One region of the Massilia sp. GCM10023247 genome, then DNA from elsewhere that is predicted to be linked to it. Evidence: predicted binding sites of a transcription regulator. Region 1 holds the regulator's gene; each other region holds the start of a gene.
What was found. The regulator FNR, encoded in region 1, switches genes on or off when oxygen is low (the NO sensors DNR and NnrR bind a similar motif). The targets are predictions, from matches to a motif close to TTGATNNNNATCAA.

Region 1 (6,812 bases):
GCCGGTTGCGCCATCCTGCTGTGGTCGCAGTCCAAGCACCGGGTCAAGCTCGGCGCCGACGGCCAGCCGCAGAAAACCACGGGCCACGTCTGGGACGAGGACCTGACCGAACTGAACACGCCGATGCCGCGCTGGTGGATGGGCCTGTTCTACCTGACGATCCTGTTCGGCGTCGCCTACCTGGCGCTGTACCCCGGCCTGGGCACCTATGCCGGCAAGCTGGGATGGAATTCGAGCGGCGCCTACCAGGCCGAGCTGAAAAAGGCCGAACAGGACTTCGGCCCGCTGTTCGCACGCTACGCCGGCCAGGACATCAAGGCGGTCGCCGCCGACCCGCAGGCGCGCGCCATCGGCGAGCGCATGTTCATGAACTACTGCGCCCAGTGCCACGGGTCGGATGCGCGCGGCAACAAGGGCTATCCGAACCTGACCGACAAGGACTGGCTGCACGGCGGCGAGCCCGACACGATCAAGGCCACCATCATGGCCGGCCGCATCGGCATGATGCCGCCGATGGGCGCCGCGCTGGGCTCGGACAAGGACGTCGAGGCGGTCGCGCATTACGTGCGCAGCCTGTCGGGCGTGACCGCCGATCCGATCAAGGTCGTGTTCGGCAAGCCCAAGTTCGCCGCCTGCGTGGCCTGCCATGGCGCCGGCGGCACCGGCAACCAGGCGCTGGGCGCGCCCAACCTGGCCGACAAGACCTGGCTCTACGGCGGCAGCGCCGAGACCATCATGGAGACCATCCGCAAGGGCCGCACCAACACCATGCCGGCCTTCGGCGAGTTCCTCGGCGACGCCAAGGTGCACGTGCTGGCCGCCTATGTCTGGAGCCTGTCGAATCCGGTCGACCATACCAAGGTAGCGGCAAAATGAATGCCCCTAAGGAAGCGGTCATCAAGATGTACGCGGCGCGCGAGGAGATCTATCCGCGCGAGGCGAAGGGCCGCTATGCGACGCTGCGCTGGGCCTGCGTCTGGCTGACCCAGCTGCTGTTCTACGGCCTGCCGTGGATCGGCTTCAACGACCGCCAGGCCGTGCTGTTCGACCTCGGTACGCGCAAGTTCCACCTGTTCGGCCTGGTGCTGTGGCCGCAGGACTTCATTTATCTTGCCGGGCTCCTGATCATCTGCGCGTATGGGCTGTTCCTGGTCACCGCGGTGGCCGGGCGGGTCTGGTGCGGCTTTGCCTGCCCGCAGACGGTCTACACCGAACTGTTCCTGTGGATCGAGCGGCGGATCGAAGGCGCGCGCAGCGCCCGCATCCGCCTCGACCGCCAGCCCTGGAACGCGGAGAAGATCTGGAAGAAGGGCGCCAAGCACGCGGCCTGGCTGGCCGTCGCGCTGTGGACGGGCTTTACCTTCGTCGGCTATTTCACGCCGGTGCGTTCGCTCATGGCCGAGGCGGCCAGCTGGAACCTCGGCCCGTGGGAAGCGTTCTGGGTGCTGTTCTACGGTTTCGCCACCTATGGCAATGCCGGCTGGATGCGCGAGCAGGTCTGCAAGTACATGTGCCCGTACGCGCGCTTCCAGAGCGCGATGTTCGACAAGGACACGCTGATCGTGACCTACGACCGCGCCCGAGGCGAGCCGCGCTCGCCCAGCGGCCGCCCGCCGGTCGTCAACGGCGTGGCCGCGCCGAAGGCCGGCGACTGCATCGATTGCACCCTGTGCGTGCAGGTCTGCCCGACCGGGATCGACATCCGCCAGGGCCTGCAATACGAATGCATCGGCTGCGCCGCCTGCGTCGACGCCTGCAACGGCGTGATGGAGAAGGTGAGCAAGCCCAAGGGCCTGATCCGCTACGCCACCGAGAATGCGCTGGCCAAGGGCTGGAGCAGCGCCGAGGTCGGGCGCCGCCTGCTGCGTCCGCGCGTGCTGGGCTACGGCGCCGTGCTGCTGCTGTTGATGGCGGCGATGACGGCCTCGCTGGCGCTGCGGGTGCCGCTCAAGGTCGACGTGATCCGCGACCGCGGCTCGATGGGGCGCGAAGTCGAGGACGGCCGCATCGAGAACGTGTACCGGCTCCAGCTGATGAACACCAGCGAGCAGGCGCGCAGCTACCGCCTCGGCGTGAGCGGGCTGGCGGGCGCGGCGATTGCCGACGCCGACGTGGTCGAGGTCGACGGCGCGAGCGGGCGCGCGGTGCCGGTGCGCGTGCGCGCCGACGCCGGCGGCCAGTCCGGCTCGCACCGGATCGAATTTACCATCACCGCGCTCGACGACCCGGCGGTCGCGGTGCGCGAGGAGGCGGCCTTCATCGTGCCGCGTTAAGAACAGCAGGAGCCGAACATGCAATCCACCTCACCCGTTTTCCCGCAGCCGCCGGTCCAGCCCTGGTACCGGCACCGCTGGCCCTGGTTCATCATGCTCGGGCCGGCGGCCGTGATGCTGGCCACTGCCGTCACCGTCGGCCTGGCGCTGCGCCAGCCCGATGCGGTGGTCGTCGACGACTATTACAAGCAGGGCAAGGCGATCAACCAGGACCTGCGGCGCGACCGCGTGGCCACCGGCATGCGGATGGCTTTCCACGGCCGCTACGATGCGGCCACCGGCGTGCTGGCAGGGCGGCTCCAGAGTTTCGGGCGCCCGATGCGCATGCCGTTCCGGATCATGCTGGCCCATCCGACCCAGCCCGCGAAAGACCTGGTACTCGAGGCGCAGCCCGGCGCCGACGGCAGCGTCGCGCTTGCCGTGCCGGGACTCGAGATGACCCACTGGCAGGTCGTGATCGAGGGGGCGGGACGCGAATGGCGGCTGGCGCGCGGCTGGAGTCCGGCCTCGGCCACGGGGCTGGAGATCGTCGCCGACGCGCCGCTGTAGGCAGGGCAGGGCGCTGCGCGCGCCCTGTAAAGACTGTTCCTCGCCACTCTTCCATGTTAGATTTCCAGCGCGGCAATTTGCCGGACTACTAACTAGAAGAGACACCATGCCTGCTACCTCCAAGCGCTCCCTGCGCGTCGCCATCGCTTCCCTGTTCGTCCCGTTCGCGCTGGCCGGCGCGCTGCTGCCGTCGACGGCGGTGGCCGCGCCTGTCGCCGCTGCTGCCGCTCCAGCTGTCAAGCCGAACGCCGCCTTCGATGCCTGGGCCGACAAGTTCGCCAACGACTGGGTGCGCCGCAATCCGCAGTACGCCACCGCCACCCAGTACTTCAGCGGCGCCGAGCAGGACCGCCTCGACCGCGAGCTGACGCCGCAGACGCCGGCCCAGCGCAAGCAGGCAATCGACATGGCGAAGCAGGGCCTGGCGCGCCTGGACAAGTTCCTGTCCGGTCCCCTGAGCGAGACCCAGCGCGTTTCGGCCCTGGTGATGCGCTGGTCGCTGTCGAACACGGTCGCCAACGAGCCCTTCGAAGACCATAACTTCGTGTTCTCGCAGTTCAGCGGCGTGCAGGTCGGCCTGGTCAACTTCATGACCCAGACCCACCCGATGCGCCGCGCCTCGGATGTCGACAGCTACCTGGCGCGCCTGGACCAGGTCGCCGCACGGATGGACGAAGCGCTGGCGCGCGGCCGCTCGGCCGCGGCGCGCAAGCTGATCCCGCCGCGCTTCATCCTCGAGCGCGCCCAGTTCCAGGTCGATACCTTCCTCAAGCCGGCCGCGCCGCAGAACGTGCTGGTGACCTCGCTCGAGCAGCGCACGGCCGGGCTGAAGGACTTGACGCCCGAAGCGCGGACCGCGGCGATCGCGCGCGCGACGAAAATCGTCGAGGACAAGATCCGTCCGGCCTACACCCGGGTCCAGGCCTTCATGAAGGATCTGCATCCGAAGACCGACGACACGGCCGGCATCTCGCGCCTGCCCGACGGCGCCAAGGCGTATGCGCGCGCGCTCGCCAACTACACCAGCACCACGCTCGGCGCCGAGGAGATCCACGCGATCGGCCTGCGCGAAGTGGCGCGCATCGAAGCCGAGATGGACAAGCACCTGCGCTCGCTCGGCTTCAAGGAGGGCAGCATCGAAGCGCGCATGAAGGCGCTCGACGCCACCTTCCAGCCGAAAGGCGAAGGGGACCCGCGCCCGGCGATCCTGGCGAGCTACGTCGAGATGGTGAAGGACGCCGAGCGGCGCAGCGCGCCCCTGTTCAACATGAAGCCGCGCGCCCCGGTCGTCGTGCTGCGCGAGCCGCCGCTGACCGAAGCCTCGGCCGCCGCCCACTATTCCCTGCCGGCGCCGGACGGCAGCCGCCCGGGCGTGTTCTGGGTGCCGATGCGCGGCCCGACCTTCGACATGATCCGCATGCGCAGCCTGTCCTACCACGAGGCGGTGCCGGGCCACCACTTCCAGCTGGCGATCCAGCAGGAACTGACCGGCATCCCGAAATACCGCAGCCAGCGCATCTTCAGCGGCGGCAGCGCCCACAGCGAAGGCTGGGCGCTGTACACCGAGCGCCTTGCCGTGGAGCAGGGTTGGTACGAAGGCGACGTCCCGGGCCTGCTGGGCGCGCTCGGTTCGGAACTGTTCCGCGCACGCCGCCTGGTGGTCGACACCGGCCTGCACATGAAGGGCTGGACCCGCCAGCAAGCGGTCGACTACGGCATCAACGTCCAGGAAGTGGACCGCTACGTCGCCTGGCCGGGCCAGGCCACCGCCTACATGATCGGCATGCTGCGCATCCTCGAGCTGCGCGACAAGGCCAAGGCGGAACTCGGTGCGAAATTCTCGCTCCCGGGCTTCCACGACATGGTGCTCGGCGCCGGCTCGGTGCCGCTCGACGTGCTGGGCCAGCTGGTGGACGGCTGGATCGCGAAGGAAAAGGCGAAGGCGTAATGCGTAGGGGTGGTCGAGGCCGGTGGCCTCGACTACGTGTTCACCGGGCGGCTCCACCCTTCACGACGCGCATACGCGGCCATTGCGCCTGCTTCGCGTTCCGCGGGCATTTAGCCCGCGTCACCCCACGCGTTCAACCACCCCGTGATCTGCCACGAATGATCGCCCGTGCGTTGAACGCGTGGGCGGCGCACACGCCGCGTGGGCATTTATGGCCGGGTGGAGCCGCCCACCCTACGACATCGGGCTACACTGGTCCGTGCCGGCCGCGATCGCCTTGAGCTTGACCGGGTCGAGCAGCCGCACTTCGCGCTTGTCGACCTCGATCCAGCCTTGTTTCTTGAAGCGCGACAACAAGCGGCTGACGCTCTCGATGGTCAGGCCGAGGTAGTTGCCGATGTCCTCGCGCGACATGCGCAGGCCGAAGCTGGTCGAGGAATAACCGCGCGCCGCGTAGCGGGCCGACAGGTTCACCAGGAACACCGCAAAACGCTGCTCGGCGCGCATGTTGCCAAGCAGTAGCATGACGTTCTGCTCGCGCGTGATTTCCTGGCTCATGATGCGGTGGAAGTGGCGCAGCAGCGCCGGCACCTGGCCGAACAGGTCTTCCAGGCGCGCGAACGGGATTTCGCACACTTCACTGTCTTCCAGCGCCACCGCGTCGCAGTGATGGCGGTCGCCGCTGATGGCGTCCATGCCGAGCAATTCGCCGGCCATCTGGAAACCCGTGATCTGCTGCTCGCCGGCCGCATTCACCTGGTAGGTCTTGAAATGGCCGTAGCGCACCGCGTACAGGCTGCGGAAGGGCTCGTCCATGGCGTACAGGCGCTCGTCGCGCGCGAGACGGCGGCGGCGGCCGATGATCTGGTCGAGCCGGGTGATGTCGGCGTCGTCCAGCCCCATCGGCAGGCACAGCTGGTGCATGCTGCAGGCGCTGCAGCTGGCCTTGATGGCGCCGAGGCTGATCGGCGCCGTCGCAGGAAGTGGAATGCCTTGGTTCATCTGGAGAGAAAAAAGCGGGGTCAGCCCGATTATAGACCGCCCACCTCGCCAACCCGGCGTTTTTTCCGGACATGGCTGTCCGCGCAGCGGCAAGCGATGTACGGACGCAACGGCCGTGCGGGCTTCAGTGTATTGTTGCCAACGACAGCCAGGCTGCCAACTGTGCGCGCGATGGACCATGCTAGATTCTGGAGAGCTCATCCCCGGAGGTGCTCATGTTCGGCTTATCGGCCCTGGACCTGGCCCGCATCCAGTTTGCGTTCACGATGTCCTTCCACATCCTGTTCCCGGCGGTCACCATCGGCCTGGCAAGTTACCTGGCCGTGCTCGAGCTGTCCTGGCTGCGCACGAAACGCCCGGTCTACGTCGACCTCTACCATTTCTGGCTCAAGATCTTCGCCGTCATGTTCGGCATGGGCGTGGTGTCGGGCATCGTGATGGCTTACCAGATCGGCACCAACTGGAGCGCCATGTCCGAGTTCGCCGGCTCGATCATGGGCCCGGTGCTGGCCTACGAGGTGCTGACCGCCTTCTTCCTGGAAGCGGGCTTCCTCGGCGTCATGCTGTTCGGCTGGACCCGGGTCGGCCCCGGCCTGCATTTCCTCGCCACCTGCATGGTCGCGGTCGGCACACTGATTTCCGCCACCTGGATCCTGGCCGCCAACAGCTGGATGCAGACCCCGCGCGGCTATGCCATCGAGGGCGGGCGCATGGTGCCGGCCGACTGGCTGGCGATCGTCTTCAATCCGTCGTTCCCGTTCCGGCTGATGCACATGGTGGTGGCCGCCTATCTCACGACGGCGCTCATCGTCGGCGCCACCGGGGCCTGGCAACTTCTTCACAGGAAAGAAAAGGCGCGCGACAACCCGGCGGTGCGCAAGATGCTGTCGATGGCGATGTGGATGATCCTGATCGTGGCGCCGATCCAGGCCGTGATCGGCGACTTCCACGGCCTCAACACGCTCGAACACCAGCCGGCCAAACTGGCGGCGATGGAAGGGCACTGGCAGAACGAGCCCGGCAAGGCCGTGCCGCTGCTG
Region 2 (6,812 bases), on a different contig from region 1:
CTTCTCCGGACTGACGGTCGAAACGGGCGACCCCTGGTGCGCGTCGCAGGCCGTGCTCGGCGGCTTCTCGCTGCTCGTCGTCTATTCCCATGCTGCCGAGCCGGAGCGCGTGCTGAACATCTACGAAGGCTTCCAGCACGTGCAGAACAGCGAAGTCGTCGTGAACGCCAACAATTTCCGTTGGAAGAGCCCGCTGATCGCGGTCAGGGAGCGCGCCCGCGTCGGCCACATCACCTGGGAAGGCGACCCGACGCTGGAGCAGGGCGGCGAAAGCCTGCTGTTCGAGGGCAAGGAATTGTCCGATGCGCTCAACCCGCCGGGCAACCAGTTCAATTCGCGCAGCAACATCAACAACGACAGCGCCTCCTACGGGATCGACTTCGATGCCTACGACACCGAGGTGCGCGACTGGACCATGGACGACGCCACCGTCACCACCCGGTATCGCACCGGGCAGGACCTGGTGCTGCTCAACGTCGAGGTGCTGGTGGTGCCGACGGCCCCGGTGTCGGACCTGTCGATCGCGCTCGCCCGCTCCGGCAGCTTCCAGGTCGGCCTGCCTGCCGAGTACACGGCGACCGTGACCAACCACGGGCCGTACACCGAGACCGGCCGGATCAGCGTCGCCATCGCGCTGCCGAACGGCATGCGTTACCTCGCGGGCAGCGGCACCGGCTGGACCTGCGCCGCGAACGGTTCGAACGGCAGCTGCAGCTGGCAGGGCGCGCTCGCGCCCGGCGCCAGCGCGCCGCCGCTGCTGCTCACGGCCGCGGTCGATACCACCGGCCAGAAAACCGTGACGGTGACGGTGACCGGCACCGGCGACGACAACCCGGCCAACAATGCGGCGTCCCTGACCGACACCGCCATCGACCGCGACGTCTCCACCAATCCGACGCCGGGTACGCTCAATCCCTATGTCTTCACCGACAGCCTGTGCGCCCCGGGCATCGCCATCGGCGCGCCCGGCCAGCCATGCAAGCGCTACGCGGCGCCCATCGTCGGCGGCAGCAAGGCGCCGATCTTCATCACCGCAACCAACGACGGGATACCGGGCGCCCCCGCCAGCGCGACCACCGCCTCGATCCAGTTCGCCATCGAATGCCTGAACCCGGTCGCCGGCACGGTCGGCGCCAGCTATGCGGGCGCCGCGATCCCGGCCTGCGCCGCAGCCGGCCAGCCCCTGGCCTGGTCGGCCCCGGTCGCCATCGCGTTTGCCGCCGGCACCGTATCGCGCAAGCTGGACTTCATCTACAAGGACGTCGGCCAGATCCGACTCAGCCTGAAGGAGAGCGGTAACACGGCCGCCACCGGGGACTTCGTCAGCGCCCCGCTGCGGATCGCGTTCAGGGACATCCGCAACGGCAGCATCTCCAACCCCGGGAATACGGCGCCGGCCAGTCTCGGCTTCGCGGCGGCCGGCGCGCCCTTGACGGTCGAGATCGGCGCGTGGCTGGCGGACGAGGCCGGGTTCGCGCCCAACTTCGGCAACGAGAAGGTCCGGCCCGGCATCTCCCTCGGCCGCGCCGCGATCGACGGCATCGCGCTCGCCAGCGTGGGCGAACTGTTCGAGACCGGCAGCCGCGGCTGGAAGGACGGCATCATGTCGGCCACGGCCTCGTGGAGCGAAGTCGGCGCGATCGCCTTCGTCACCGGCCTGGTCGACGCCAGCCATCCCGACGACGCGAGCCGGAGCAACCTGTATCTCGGCGTGCCGGTCGGGGGCAGCACGGTAGCGGTCGGGCGCTTCTATCCGGCCTATTTCAAGACCATCGTCACCGGACCCTTCGAGTGCCCGGCCAGCCTGCCGGCAGGCTATGCCTGCCCGCGCGACGACCGCGGCGCCGTGTATTCCGGGCAGCCGTTCACGATCACGGTGGAAGCCTTCAACGACAACAACGAGCGCCTGCAGAACTTTACCGGCGCCTGGTTCAGGCCGGTGACGCTGAGCGCCGTGAACAAGCCCGGCGGCCAGCCGCTCGCGCCCGACCTGGTGCCGGAGCCGGGCAAGCAGAGCGTCGCCATCACCGACGCGAACGCGCCCCTCATGCAGGCGAAGGCGCCGTACCGCCTGGCGGCCGGCTATAAGCAGGCCGAGCCGCGCGCGACCAACCTGAGCGCGCCGACCGCGGTGTTCGTGCGCGCCACGGCCGCCGAGACCGCCCTGACCGAGGACGGCAAACCGGAGATCGTGGTCAGCTCGCTGCGCAGCAACGAGGTGTCCGACGAGGGCGGGGTGCTGGTCCTGAACGGGCGCCTGAAGGTGCCGAACGCCCTCGGCACCGACATCCTGCGCACGGCGCTCGGCCTGCGCGCCGAATACTGGGGCGGCGCGAGCGGCTGGCTGTTCAATCCCGAGTTTGCCGATGCGCCCGGTGTCGGGGCCGGGGCGACCCGCTTCCTGGTCTGCTCGAAGCAGTTTGCCCGTAGCGACGGCAGCTGCGACACGGGCATCCTGGCTGCCTCCACCAGGGCGCCGGTGGAGATGAAAAAGGGGCGCGCCGTCCTGTGGCTGCTCGCGCCCGGCAAGCGGCCGGGTGGCGTTGCGCGCAGCGGCAGCGTCACGCTCGAATTTGCCGGCTGGCCCTGGCTGCCGAGCACCATCGGCAGGGTCAGCTATGGCAGCCACCGCAGCCCCGTGATCTATATGCGCGAGCTGTATTTTTAGCCGCGGCGCCAGAGTGCGTGCCGGAGGCAACACAATGTTGCTATCCGGCGATTTTTTCCTATCTTTCCGTCGATCTTGAATATAATCAAGCTTTTACGGTCAATACGTCCGCGATTCGTCCCATTCCCCACGGTCTGCATGCGTTTTTTTAGAAAAGCAAAGAAAAGAGAAGGCTGGCTCGCCATCGCGCTGCAGCGCGACGGCCTTGCCGCCGTCAGCATGCAGACCGCTGCCGGGATGCGTCCCCAGGTGCGCCAGGCCGGGTTCTATCCCGGCAGCGATTTCGCCGACCTGCTCGACAAGGCGGGCCGCGACCTGCACACCCATGCCTACCGCACGATCACGGTGCTCGCCGGCGGCGAATACCAGGTGGTGTCGGTCGACGCGCCGAATGTCGCGCCCGACGAACTGCGCACGGCGGTGCGCTGGCGCCTGAAGGACATGCTCGACTTCCACGTGGACGACGCCACCATCGACGTGCTCGACCTGCCGGTCGATCCGAACGCCGCCGTGCGTGCCCAGCATTCGATGTTCGCCATCGCGGCGCGCAACAGCGTCATCGAGGCGCGCCAGAAGCTGTTCACGGCGGCCAAGGTCGAGCTGGCGGTGATCGACATCCCCGAGACGGCGCAGCGCAATATCTCGGCCCTGGTCGAGCCGCCGGGGCGTGGCGTGGCCATGCTCTCGTTCGGCGAGGAGGGCGGGCTGCTGACGATTTCCTACCGGGGCGAACTGTACCTGGCGCGCCGCATCGACATCGGGCTCGACCATTTGCTCGATGCCGAGCTGGAGCGGCGCCACGCGAGCTTCGACCGCGTCACGCTCGAGCTGCAGCGCTCGCTCGACAACTTCGAACGCCAGTATTCCTTCATCAGCGTGGCCAAGCTGGTGCTGGCGCCGTCCGCGATAGCGGGACTCGAGGACTACCTGTCGAGCAACCTGTACACGCCGGTGGAGACGCTCGACCTGGCAGCCCTGTTCGACTTCGCGCGCGCCCCCCACCTGGCCGACCCGCTGCAGCAGCAGCGCTTCCTGGTGCCGCTGGGCGCGGCCCTGCGCCACGAGGGGACGGCGCTGTGAGCCAGCAGATCAACCTGTTCAACCCCGTCTTCCTGCAACAAAAGAAGATGTTTTCGGCGCGCACCATGGCGCTGGCGCTCGGCGTGCTCGTGCTCGGGGTGGCCGCGCTCCACCTGTATGGCAACGCCCGGGTGAACGCGCTCCAGGCCCAGGCCGACACCGGCGCCGACCAGTTGAAAAAAGCCGAGGCGCGCCTGGCGGCCGTCACGGCCGAGTTTGCGCCGCGCCAGAAGAACCCGGCGCTGGAAAACGAACTGGCCGAGGCCGAGCGCCAGCTGGCCGCGCTGCGCCAGGTCTCCGGCGTGCTCGAGCGTGGCGAACTGGGCAACACCCGGGGCCACGCCGAGACCTTCCGCGCGCTGGCGCGCCAGCATGTGGACGGCCTCTGGCTGACCGGGGTCAGCGTCGGCGGCGACGGCAAGACCGGCGAGCCCGGCGCGATCGCCGTGCACGGGCGCGCGCTCGATCCGAACCGGGTGCCCGGCTACCTGAACCGCCTGACGCGCGAGCCGGTACTGCAGGGCAAGGCGTTCGCCAGCATGCAGATCCAGGGCGCGGCGCCGGTCGAGGGGGGCAGCCCGGGGGCCAAGGCGCCGGCCGCCGCGCCGGCTTACGTCGAGTTCAGCCTGTCGTCGGCCATGGAGGGCGCCAAGCCATGAAGAACGCCCTGATCCGGATGGCCGCGCGCCTCGACGCGCTGACCCTGCGCGAACGGGCGCTGGTCTTCGCGGCAGCCGCGGCGGGGATCGTGTTCGTCGCGTTTTACCTCGGGCTGAAACCGATGTTCGCGCGCCAGGACGCGCTGCGCGCCCAGATCGTCCAGCAACAGAACCACATCGAAGGGCTCGACGCCGAGCTGCGCGCCAAGGTGGAGGCGGCCCAGGTCGATCCGGACGCGCCCGCGCGCGCGCGCATCGCCGCGGTCCGGGCCGATACCGAGGCGCTCGCCGGCGAGCTGCGCGCGATGCAGCATGGCCTGGTGCCGCCGGGGCGGATGGCGCCGCTGGTCGACGCGATCCTGCGCGCCAACGGCAGGCTGCAGCTGGTGTCGATGCGCACCCTGGCGGCCGAGCCGGTCACGGGCGCGCAGCCGGCGGGGACCGGCGAGACGGCGCCGGCACCCGCGGCCCTGCTGTACCGGCATGGCGTCGAAGTGACGGTGCGCGGCAATTACCTGGACATGGTCGCCTACATGGCGGCGCTGGAAGCGATGCCGACCCGCCTGTTCTGGGGACGCGCCCAGCTCGAGGCGGAAACCTGGCCGTCCTCGCGCCTGACGCTGAACCTGTACACCCTGAGCCTGGACCCGAAATGGATGACACTCTGATCGCCCGCGCCCTCTGCGCGGCCCTGCTGCTCGCCGGCGCACACGCGGGCGCCCAGCCGCTGCAGGACCCGACCCGCCCGCCGGCCGGGCTGATCGCGCGCGAGGACGGCGCCGGCGCGGCCGCCGTGACGCAAGCGCGCGCGCCCCAGCTGCAGTCGGTGCTGATCGCGCGCCAGCCGGGCGGACGCCACATTGCCGTCATCGACGGCGAGACGCTGCGCCTGGGCGAACTGTACAAGGGCGCGCGGGTGGCGCGCATCGAGCAAGACGAAGTCGAGCTCGTGCGCGGACGATCGCGCCAGGTCCTGATGCTGCACCCTCCGCTCGCCAGCGGGATGCGCAGCGCCGGGCGCGCCGGCACCGAATGAGGCCCTACCAATGACGACTACGCCATGACGGATACGACCACCATGCGACACACCTCCCTCCTGGCGCTGGCCGTGGCCGCCGCGCTGCTGGCCGGCTGCCGCTCGGCGCCGCCGCACGCCACCTACGATGCCATCAAGCGCGAGGTGGCCGCGGCAAGCGCCGCCAGCCGTGCCGCGCCGCCGGTCGACGACGCCGTCGCGAATGCGCTGCTGCCGCCCGCGGCCAGCCTGGCGCGCGAATTGCCGAAGGCGCGGCCGGCGCTCGAGGAGCGTTTCAACGTGTCCTTCAACAATGTGCCGGCCCAGCAGTTCTTCCGCTCGATCGTTGCCGGCACCCGCTACAACATGCTGGTCCATCCCGAGGTCGCCGGCAACATCAGCGCCAACCTGAAGGACGTGACGCTGCCCGAAACGCTGGAAGCCGTGCGCGAGATGTATGGCTACGAGTACAAGATCGACGGCACCCGGATCACGATCCGTCCGTTGACGATGCAGACGCGCATGTTCCACGTGAACTACCTGATCGGCAGCCGGCGCGGCTCCTCGAACCTGCGCGTGAGCTCGACCTCGGTCGCGAATGCCGGCACCAGCGGCAGCGGCGGCCAGGAGGGCGGGCAGAACCAGAACCTGCCGCAGAACCGCAACAGCGGAAACAATGGCAGCAACGGCCCGGACGGAAACGGCGCCACCCAGGGCGACAGCACCGACGTCAACACCCTGTCGAGCAACGACTTCTGGGTCGACCTGAAGGCCGCCATCGAGGCCATCGTCGGCTCGAAAGAGGGCGGGCGCAGCGTCGTGATCAGCCCGCAATCGGGGGTGCTGGTGATCCGCGCCATGCCGGACGAGCTGCGCAACGTCGACATGTACCTGAAGGCGACCCAGCTCTCGGTGGACCGCCAGGTGATCCTGGAAGCGAAGATCCTGGAAGTCGAGCTGAACGACCAGTTCCAGAGCGGCATCAACTGGGCCAGTTTCGCTTCGATCAACAGTTCGCACGGCAACCGGGTTTCGAGCGGCCTGATCGGCCCTGGCGCCGCGCTGGCGCCGCTGCCCTATACCGGCGGCCAGCCGCCCCTGATCGCCAACGGCCAGGGCCTGGCCGCCAGCACCGGCTTTTCGCTGTCGAACGCGGCCAACGCGGCCGGGGCGCTGTTCGGCTTCGCCTTCCAGACGAATAATTTCGCGGCCCTGATTTCGCTGCTGGAGCAGCAGGGCAGCGTGCATGTGCTGTCGAGCCCGCGCATCGCCGCCGTCAACAACCAGAAGGCCGTGCTGAAGATCGGCACCGACGAATTCTTCGTCACCGGCGTGACCACCACCACCAACTCGAACGCCGCCGGCAACACCGTCACGCCGAGCGTCACGC
Region 3 (6,812 bases), on a different contig from region 1:
GCATGCAGTCGGGCCGTTCGCCTTCTGCCACCATCCGGACCTGGAACTGGACCTGGAACTGAGCGCCGGTGCAGGCTATGCGCTGGCCGGGCACGTGCACCCGGCCTGGGTGCTGGCGACCCGCTTCGATTCGCTGCGCCTGCCGTGCTTCGTGGTCGGCCCGCAGCGGATGATCCTGCCTTCCTTCGGCTCCTTCACGGGCGGCCACGTCGTGCGGCGCGAAGCGGGAGACCTGATCTTCGTCACCTCGGGCGAGGCCGTCCATAGCGTTCGCTAGCGAACTGATGCCGCCGCGGCAAGGGCGTACCTTGCAAATACGCCTGAACAATTGTTCAGTGCATGAAGAAGGAGATCGATCATGAACCTGCGCCCCACGCTGTGCGCGACACTTGCCGCGCTGCTGCCGCTGTGCACCCTGGCGCTGGCCCCTGTCCCTGTCCCCGTCCATGCCCAGGCAGCCGCAGGCGCGAGCCAGCCGCCCCCCACGGCCACCAGCGCGCCGCGCACGGCGCGCTATTGCACCAATTGTGCGACGGTGGAAACCGTGCGGGCGGTGGGCGCCGGTGGCGAGGCCAAGGCCCCGGCGCCGTCGGCCGCCGGCGGACCCGAGGCACGCCGCGCCCAGCGCTATGAAGTGATCGTGCGCTACGCCAGCAATGGCAAGGCACAGACGCTGCAGTACGACAACGACCCGGGCTTCCGCGCCGGGGATGCGGTGCGGGTGAACAATGGGGTGTTGTCCCGGGATCAGTGAGGCGGGATGTATTGCCGGTCCCGGAAACGGCGACGGCTCCGGAGCGGGCGGCAAGTGCGCCACCCGTCGGAGCCGTTTTTCCTTGCCGGAACCAGTCCGGCCCTGGCGCAGGTCAGGCCGTCGTTGCCAGCACCTGGTCGTCGCCGGCCGCATCCGTTTCGGCCTTCTGCTTGGCGCCGGCGCCCTTGGTGCGCGAGCGCGAGGGCGGCAGGCGGCGCAGGGTCTTGAGCGCTTCGGCGTCCTTGATGCCGATGGTGCGCTGGTCGACGGTGATCAGCCCGATTTCGTTGAAGGCCGACAGGGTGCGGCTCACGGTTTCCAGCGTCAGGCCGAGGTAGCTGCCGATCTCGTGGCGCGTCATGCGCAGGTTGAACAGCTTGCTCGAGTAGCCCATCGCGGCGAAGCGGTCGGCCAGCGACACCAGGAAGCGTGCCACGCGCGCCTCGGCCGACAGGGCACCCAGCATGCCGATCATGGCCTGTTCGCGCACCAGCTCGCGGCTCATCACCCCGTACATCAGGTTTTCGAGTTCCAGGTGCACGCGGCCGAGGGCGGTCAACTTCTTGAACGGCAGCAGGATCAGGTCGCAATCGGACAGGGCCACCGCTTCCGATGCGTAATGGCGGGTGTGGATGCCATCGACGCCAAGCATGTCGCCCTTCATCGGGAAGCTCAGCACCTGCTCGTTGCCGAACTCGTCGATGAGCACGGTTTTCAGGAAGCCGGAGTTGACGATGTACAGGGTGTCGAAGGCCTGGCCGATGGTGTGGACGCGCTGGCCGGTCTTGAACTGGACGTGCTGGAACAGCAATTCTTCGGAATTGACCGAGACGGCAGCCGGGATGTGCAGCAGGTCGCAGACTTCCTTGAGGTTGGACCACAAGCGGCCCTGGCGTTGGCGGCCTGCTTCCATCGGGGTGGAATGCATGGTCGAGCTGGCGTTGCGTTGATCTGGCGTTTGCTGGGACTGCATGCTTTTCTCCAGTGAAGGAATCTTGTCTGGCAGCTTCAGTGTAGAAGCGCTACCGGGGACTTCAATAGGATTCATCAAGCGGCAGGCTTGGCTTACGGAGAAAAATTAGATCGCAAGCAAGTCGATACGCTGGAATTCAGTATGCCAACACGAGTTCGGCATTGGTATCAGCAATGGCTGAATGTGCAGGTAGGAGAGCTGCCAGCAGTGTAGGAATAATCTTACTGAGGCCGCTTGCTACCGTATGAGACGGGGAGGGAAACTGTTACTCGGAGGACACGCCAGCGCGCCGGGCGGCGCGTGGCGAGTATGGCACAAACGATGCAGTTGCGATGTCCAACACCTTATGGCCTTGGCCCCATGGGTCTTCGGCTCGGCGCATGCGAGCCGGCCCGTGGCCCGCACTGCACATCAGGCTTTCAGCGGCGACAGCAGGCGGTGCGCGACCGCGTACTGGACCATTTCCGACAGCGAGGTCATGCCCATCTTTTGCATGATGCGGGTCTTGTGGGTGCTGACCGTCTTGACCGACAGGTGCAGGTTGTTGGCGATCTCGGTGATCGACTTGCCGCCGACGAGTAGCGAAAACACCTCGAACTCGCGATCCGACAACTGTTTGTGCAGCAACTGTTCATTCGGCGCCATGATGTTCAGCGCCAGTTGTTCCGCTACTTCGGTGCTGATGTAGGGGCGGCCCGAGGCGACCTTGCGGATCGCGCCCACCAGCTGGGTACCCGCGCTTTCCTTGGTGAGATAGCCCTGGGCGCCGGCACGGATGGCGCGCACGGCATACTGCTCCTCCTCGTGCATGGTCAGGATCAGGATCGCCAGCTTGGGCGCCTCGCTGCGCACCTGGCGGATCAGGTCGACCCCGCTGCGTCCCGGCATGGACAGGTCGAGCAGCAGCAGGTCGAACCCGCCCTGGCGCACCAGGGACAGCACCTCGAAGCCGTTGGTGGCTTCGCCGACGATTTCGACGTCGAGTGCGCCGTCCAGGATGCGCTTGAGGCCCTCGCGCATGATGGTGTGGTCATCGGCAATGACGATTCTGATCATGGATGCGTTCCCCCTGCGCCGCGGCCCGCCGCGGCGTCTGTCTATATATATGCACGCCGCATGCGGCGTGCCGGCACCGGAAGAAGAGCGCCTACCAAAACCTCCATGGCGGCGTTGCAGCGTCTCGCCGTACAGGCGTACTGCCTTCGCCGCCGCGTCGGATGGCCGCACCCCTTGCCCTGAAGGTTTTGTCAGGCACTCTAAGCCTAGGACTCGACCGGCTCGTTGATCAGGCGGTGCACGAGCACCGGCCTGGTCGTATGCGACAACACTTTATTGGTCACGCTACCCAGCAGGATCTGGCCCCAGCCGCTGCGCCCGTGCGAACCCATGAAGATCAGGTCGCAGCCCTGTTGCTCGGCGACATCAACGATCTTGAGCGCGGTCGCGTCGGAAAACGCCGTCATGCAGCTGTGGGCGAGCCCGGCCTTTTCGCAGGAACGCATGATGCGGCCCATGTGGTCCTCGCCGGTCCGCTTCATTTGTTCGACATACTCCTCCTCGCTCGGATACGAAGGCGGAATGATTTCGACATAGACCGGGTACTGGTATTCGGGCGCAACGAACAGGGCCAGCACTTCGGCGCCCATTTGCTGTGCGAACTTGACTCCGGCGCAGGCCGTGTGCTGGGACACGGTCGAGCCGTCGGTGGTAATCAGAATTTTCCGGTACATGATGCCTCCTCCGAAACGCCACACTATTGTGGCCCTGGTAAGCGGGCTGTTGCTTGTGATAGCGCAAGCTGTTGACTTTGGTCAAACATGAGCTTGCCTGCGCCAAGCGCGCCGAAAAACCATGCACAATCGACGCGACAGTAAAACAACACCTGGCTTGCGAAAAACCTCAGGAACCGCACAGTTTTATTGTCGCGGAATTAAGTTTCGTTGTCCATTTTAACCTGCCGCGTTTTCCGACATTTACCTACGGCAACTACGCTGCTACACTCGCTGAATGATTATCGGGCTTCCATCGACTCGCAAAACGCGCGTGGAAACCCATGACAACGGACAGCAGCACGCGCCATTGCGCGATATTTTTCATTATGGAGAAGCAGGGATTATGACCGACGCCGCCGACGATTTCGACGCCTTATTCGAGGAAGTGGCAGCCCAGCGCGCCAATGGCTCGGCCCCTGCGGCGGCCCCGGCCGCACCTGCCGCACCCGCCACCCCTGCCGCCGCCGACGAGGACGACCTGGAAGCCCTGTTCGACCAGGTCGCGTCCAGCCAGGTGGCACCCGCCGTGCCTGCCGCCGCGCCGGCCGACGCTGCCGTTGCCGTTGCCGCGGGCGAGGGTGCGGAAACCGACAAGAACATGTACGAGCGCCTGGGCGGCATCGTGCGCCTGCTGCACGACTCGCTGCGCGAACTGGGCTACGACCGCGCGCTGACCGAGGCCTCGTCGCAGATCAACGACGCCCAGGACCGCCTGGAATACGTGGCGACGCTGACCGAACAGGCGGCCAACAAGGTGCTCAACACGCTCGACGAAGCCATGCCGGACCAGGACAAGCTGTCGAAGCAGGCCCAGGACATGTCGGGCCGCTGGGATGCGCTGTTCTCGGGCAAGCTCAGCCTGGACGAATTCAAGGTCCTGGCCGGCGACTCGCGCCAGTTCGCCCAGGCCGTATCGGACGCCACCGAAACCGAAAAGGCACGCCTGCTCGAAATCATGATGGCGCAGGACTTCCAGGACATTACCGGCCAGCTGATCAAGAAAGTGGTCGCGATCACCAAGACGGTCGAAAACGAGCTGGCCCAGTTGCTGCGTGACAACGCACCACCGGAGACGCGCGCCAAGCTGGCCGAAAAAGAGGCCGCGCCGGCGCCGCTGATGACCGGCCCGTCCATGCCGTCCGCGGCGCTGGACCAGGACAATGTCGACGACCTCCTTGCCGATCTGGGATTCTAATGGACGATATGCTCAAGGACTTCGTCGTCGAGGCGATGGATCTGGCAGTCAATGTTGAAGAACACCTCCTGCGCCTCGAACGCGATCCGGACAACAAGGAGACCCTGAACGCCGTCTTCCGTTCGTTCCACACGATCAAGGGCGGCGCCGGCTTCATGGGCCTGCCCGCGCTGGTGGCGGCCTGCCACCTGACCGAAAACCTGTTCGACGCGCTGCGCACCGGGGCCGCACCCGTCACCCCGCTGTCGATCGAGGCGGCGCTGCAGGCCTCCGGTTTCGTGGCCGACCAGCTCGGCGACCTGAACAACGGGACCGCGCCGGAACAACTGGCGCCGATGCCGCACGACCTCGAGCGTATCCTGATGGACGCGATCGAAGGCAAGGTCGAGGCGGCGCCTGCCGCCCCGGCTGCTGCCCCGTCTGCCGCAGTTGTCTCGGCCGCGCCGCCCGCCGCCGAGGAAGCGCCGCTGGCCGCAGCGGCCGCCTTGCCGGGCAACGACGGTCTCGACTGGACAGCCATGTATAACGCCGTGGTGCCGGCCAGCGCCGCCATTGCCGGCAGCGCAGCCCCGGTCGCGGCAGTTGCTGCGCCGGCCCCTGCCGCGCAGGCCGACGCCGCCGCGCCGGCCGCCAAGTCCGGCTGGGACGGCGTCGAGCGCCGCACCGAGAGCAAGGTCGCCGACGCCCGCGCAGCCGCGGCGCCGGCCAAGGACGAAAGCATCCGCATCGACGCGGTGAAACTCGACGCGCTGCTGGAAGTGGCCGGCGAATCGGTGCAGGCCGCCAACCAGGCCGCCGTGCTGCTCGAGCGCCTGGCCCAGTTCAAGTTCGAAGGGCAGGCCGCGACCCTGATGGCGACGCTCACCGAAACGCTCGAGCGCGCCTCGCGCTACTCGGCCGAACTGCAGCGCGCCACGCTGGCCACCCGCATGCAGCCGGTAGGCCGCCTGTTCCAGAAATTCCCGCGCCTGGTGCGCGAGCTGGCGAAAGACCTCGGCAAGGAAGTCGAACTGACCATCGAAGGCGCCGAGACCGAGGTCGACCGCGTCGTCGTCGACAGCCTGTACGACCCTCTTGTGCACATGCTGCGCAACGCGCTCGACCACGGCGTCGAGTCGCCGCAAGAGCGTGTCGCCGCCGGCAAGCCGGCCAAGGCCTTCATCCTCCTGAAAGCCTGGCAGGAAGCCAATAGCGTCATGATCGTGCTGCAGGACGACGGCAAGGGCATGGACCCGGTCAAGCTGCGCCGCAAGGCCATCGACAAGGGGTTGATCGGCGAGACTGGCGCCCAGACCGACGAAGACGCGTATCAACTGGTCTTCCTGCCGGGCTTCTCGACCAAGGAAGTGGCGTCGTCGGTGTCCGGCCGCGGCGTCGGCATGGACGTCGTGAAAACGGCGGTGGAAAAGAACCGCGGCGCGATCCGCATCGATTCCTCGCTCGGCCACGGCACCAAGTTCGCGATCCGCCTGCCGATCGAACTGTCGATCGTGCCGACCATGCTGGTGTCGACCTCGGGCGCCTCGCTGGCGCTGCCGATGGCGGTCGTCGAGCGCGTGGTCGAGCTGCCGGAGACCTTCTCGCAGGTCGGCGGCGCCCCGGTGCTGAAGGACCAGGGCCGTCCGCTGCCGGTGCGCTCGCTGGCCGGGGCCCTCGGCTACGAGGAAGCGCCGGAACGCGTCGGCATCGTCATCAACGCCCCGCAGCCCTACATCCTGGCGGTGGAGGCCGTGGACGGTACGGCCGACCTGGTGATCAAGCCGATGACGGCGCTGACCGTCGAGGGCGTGACCGGCACGGCGCGCTCGGCCGAAGGCGAGCTGGTGCTGGTGGTCGGCCTGTCGTTCCTGATGGATGGCTGCCGCAGCACGGTGCGCATGGCCGCGTAAATCGCGTTCGGCCGCACCGATTCGGTGAAAAAGGGCGTACTCCGCCCGTGCAATAAAAGCCTGCGCTTTCCGAGCGCGGGCTTTTTTTATGTGCATTTCTCCTAAGCGGTGCAAATTTTGTTTGCATGGGCTGGCATTTATTGGCATAAATGTGCAAAATGGACCTGCTCCTGCCGCAGTGCACAATTATGGCATAATCAAAAGCGCCCTCTTCAAGCGGTCGTTCCGC

Region 2: ACFPAH_RS11765 (agglutinin biogenesis protein MshI) is a predicted target of FNR. The motif match lies at 2,744-2,757, and genes of this name have one in related genera.
Region 3: ACFPAH_RS04005 (universal stress protein) is a predicted target of FNR. The motif match lies at 3,529-3,542, and genes of this name have one in related genera.

Annotation. Positions count from the first base shown of each region.
Region 1 is NZ_JBHSIB010000029.1:14,011-20,822, forward strand. Features, by position in the region: gene ccoP (cytochrome-c oxidase, cbb3-type subunit III) at 1-876, shown strand, start outside; gene ccoG (cytochrome c oxidase accessory protein CcoG) at 873-2,273, shown strand; gene ACFPAH_RS22415 (FixH family protein) at 2,292-2,822, shown strand; gene ACFPAH_RS22420 (DUF885 domain-containing protein) at 2,929-4,770, shown strand; gene fnr (fumarate/nitrate reduction transcriptional regulator Fnr) at 5,005-5,772, opposite strand; gene ACFPAH_RS22430 (cytochrome ubiquinol oxidase subunit I) at 5,988-6,812, shown strand, end outside.
Region 2 is NZ_JBHSIB010000011.1:307,228-314,039, forward strand. Features, by position in the region: gene ACFPAH_RS11760 (DUF6701 domain-containing protein) at 1-2,668, shown strand, start outside; gene ACFPAH_RS11765 (agglutinin biogenesis protein MshI) at 2,807-3,748, shown strand; gene ACFPAH_RS11770 (PilN domain-containing protein) at 3,745-4,407, shown strand; gene ACFPAH_RS11775 (hypothetical protein) at 4,404-5,075, shown strand; gene ACFPAH_RS11780 (hypothetical protein) at 5,060-5,443, shown strand; gene mshL (pilus (MSHA type) biogenesis protein MshL) at 5,486-6,812, shown strand, end outside.
Region 3 is NZ_JBHSIB010000007.1:53,654-60,465, reverse strand. Features, by position in the region: gene pdeM (ligase-associated DNA damage response endonuclease PdeM) at 1-277, shown strand, start outside; gene ACFPAH_RS04020 (hypothetical protein) at 359-754, shown strand; gene ACFPAH_RS04015 (Crp/Fnr family transcriptional regulator) at 867-1,667, opposite strand; gene ACFPAH_RS04010 (response regulator) at 2,139-2,783, opposite strand; gene ACFPAH_RS04005 (universal stress protein) at 2,990-3,457, opposite strand; gene ACFPAH_RS04000 (protein phosphatase CheZ) at 3,843-4,694, shown strand; gene ACFPAH_RS03995 (chemotaxis protein CheA) at 4,694-6,583, shown strand.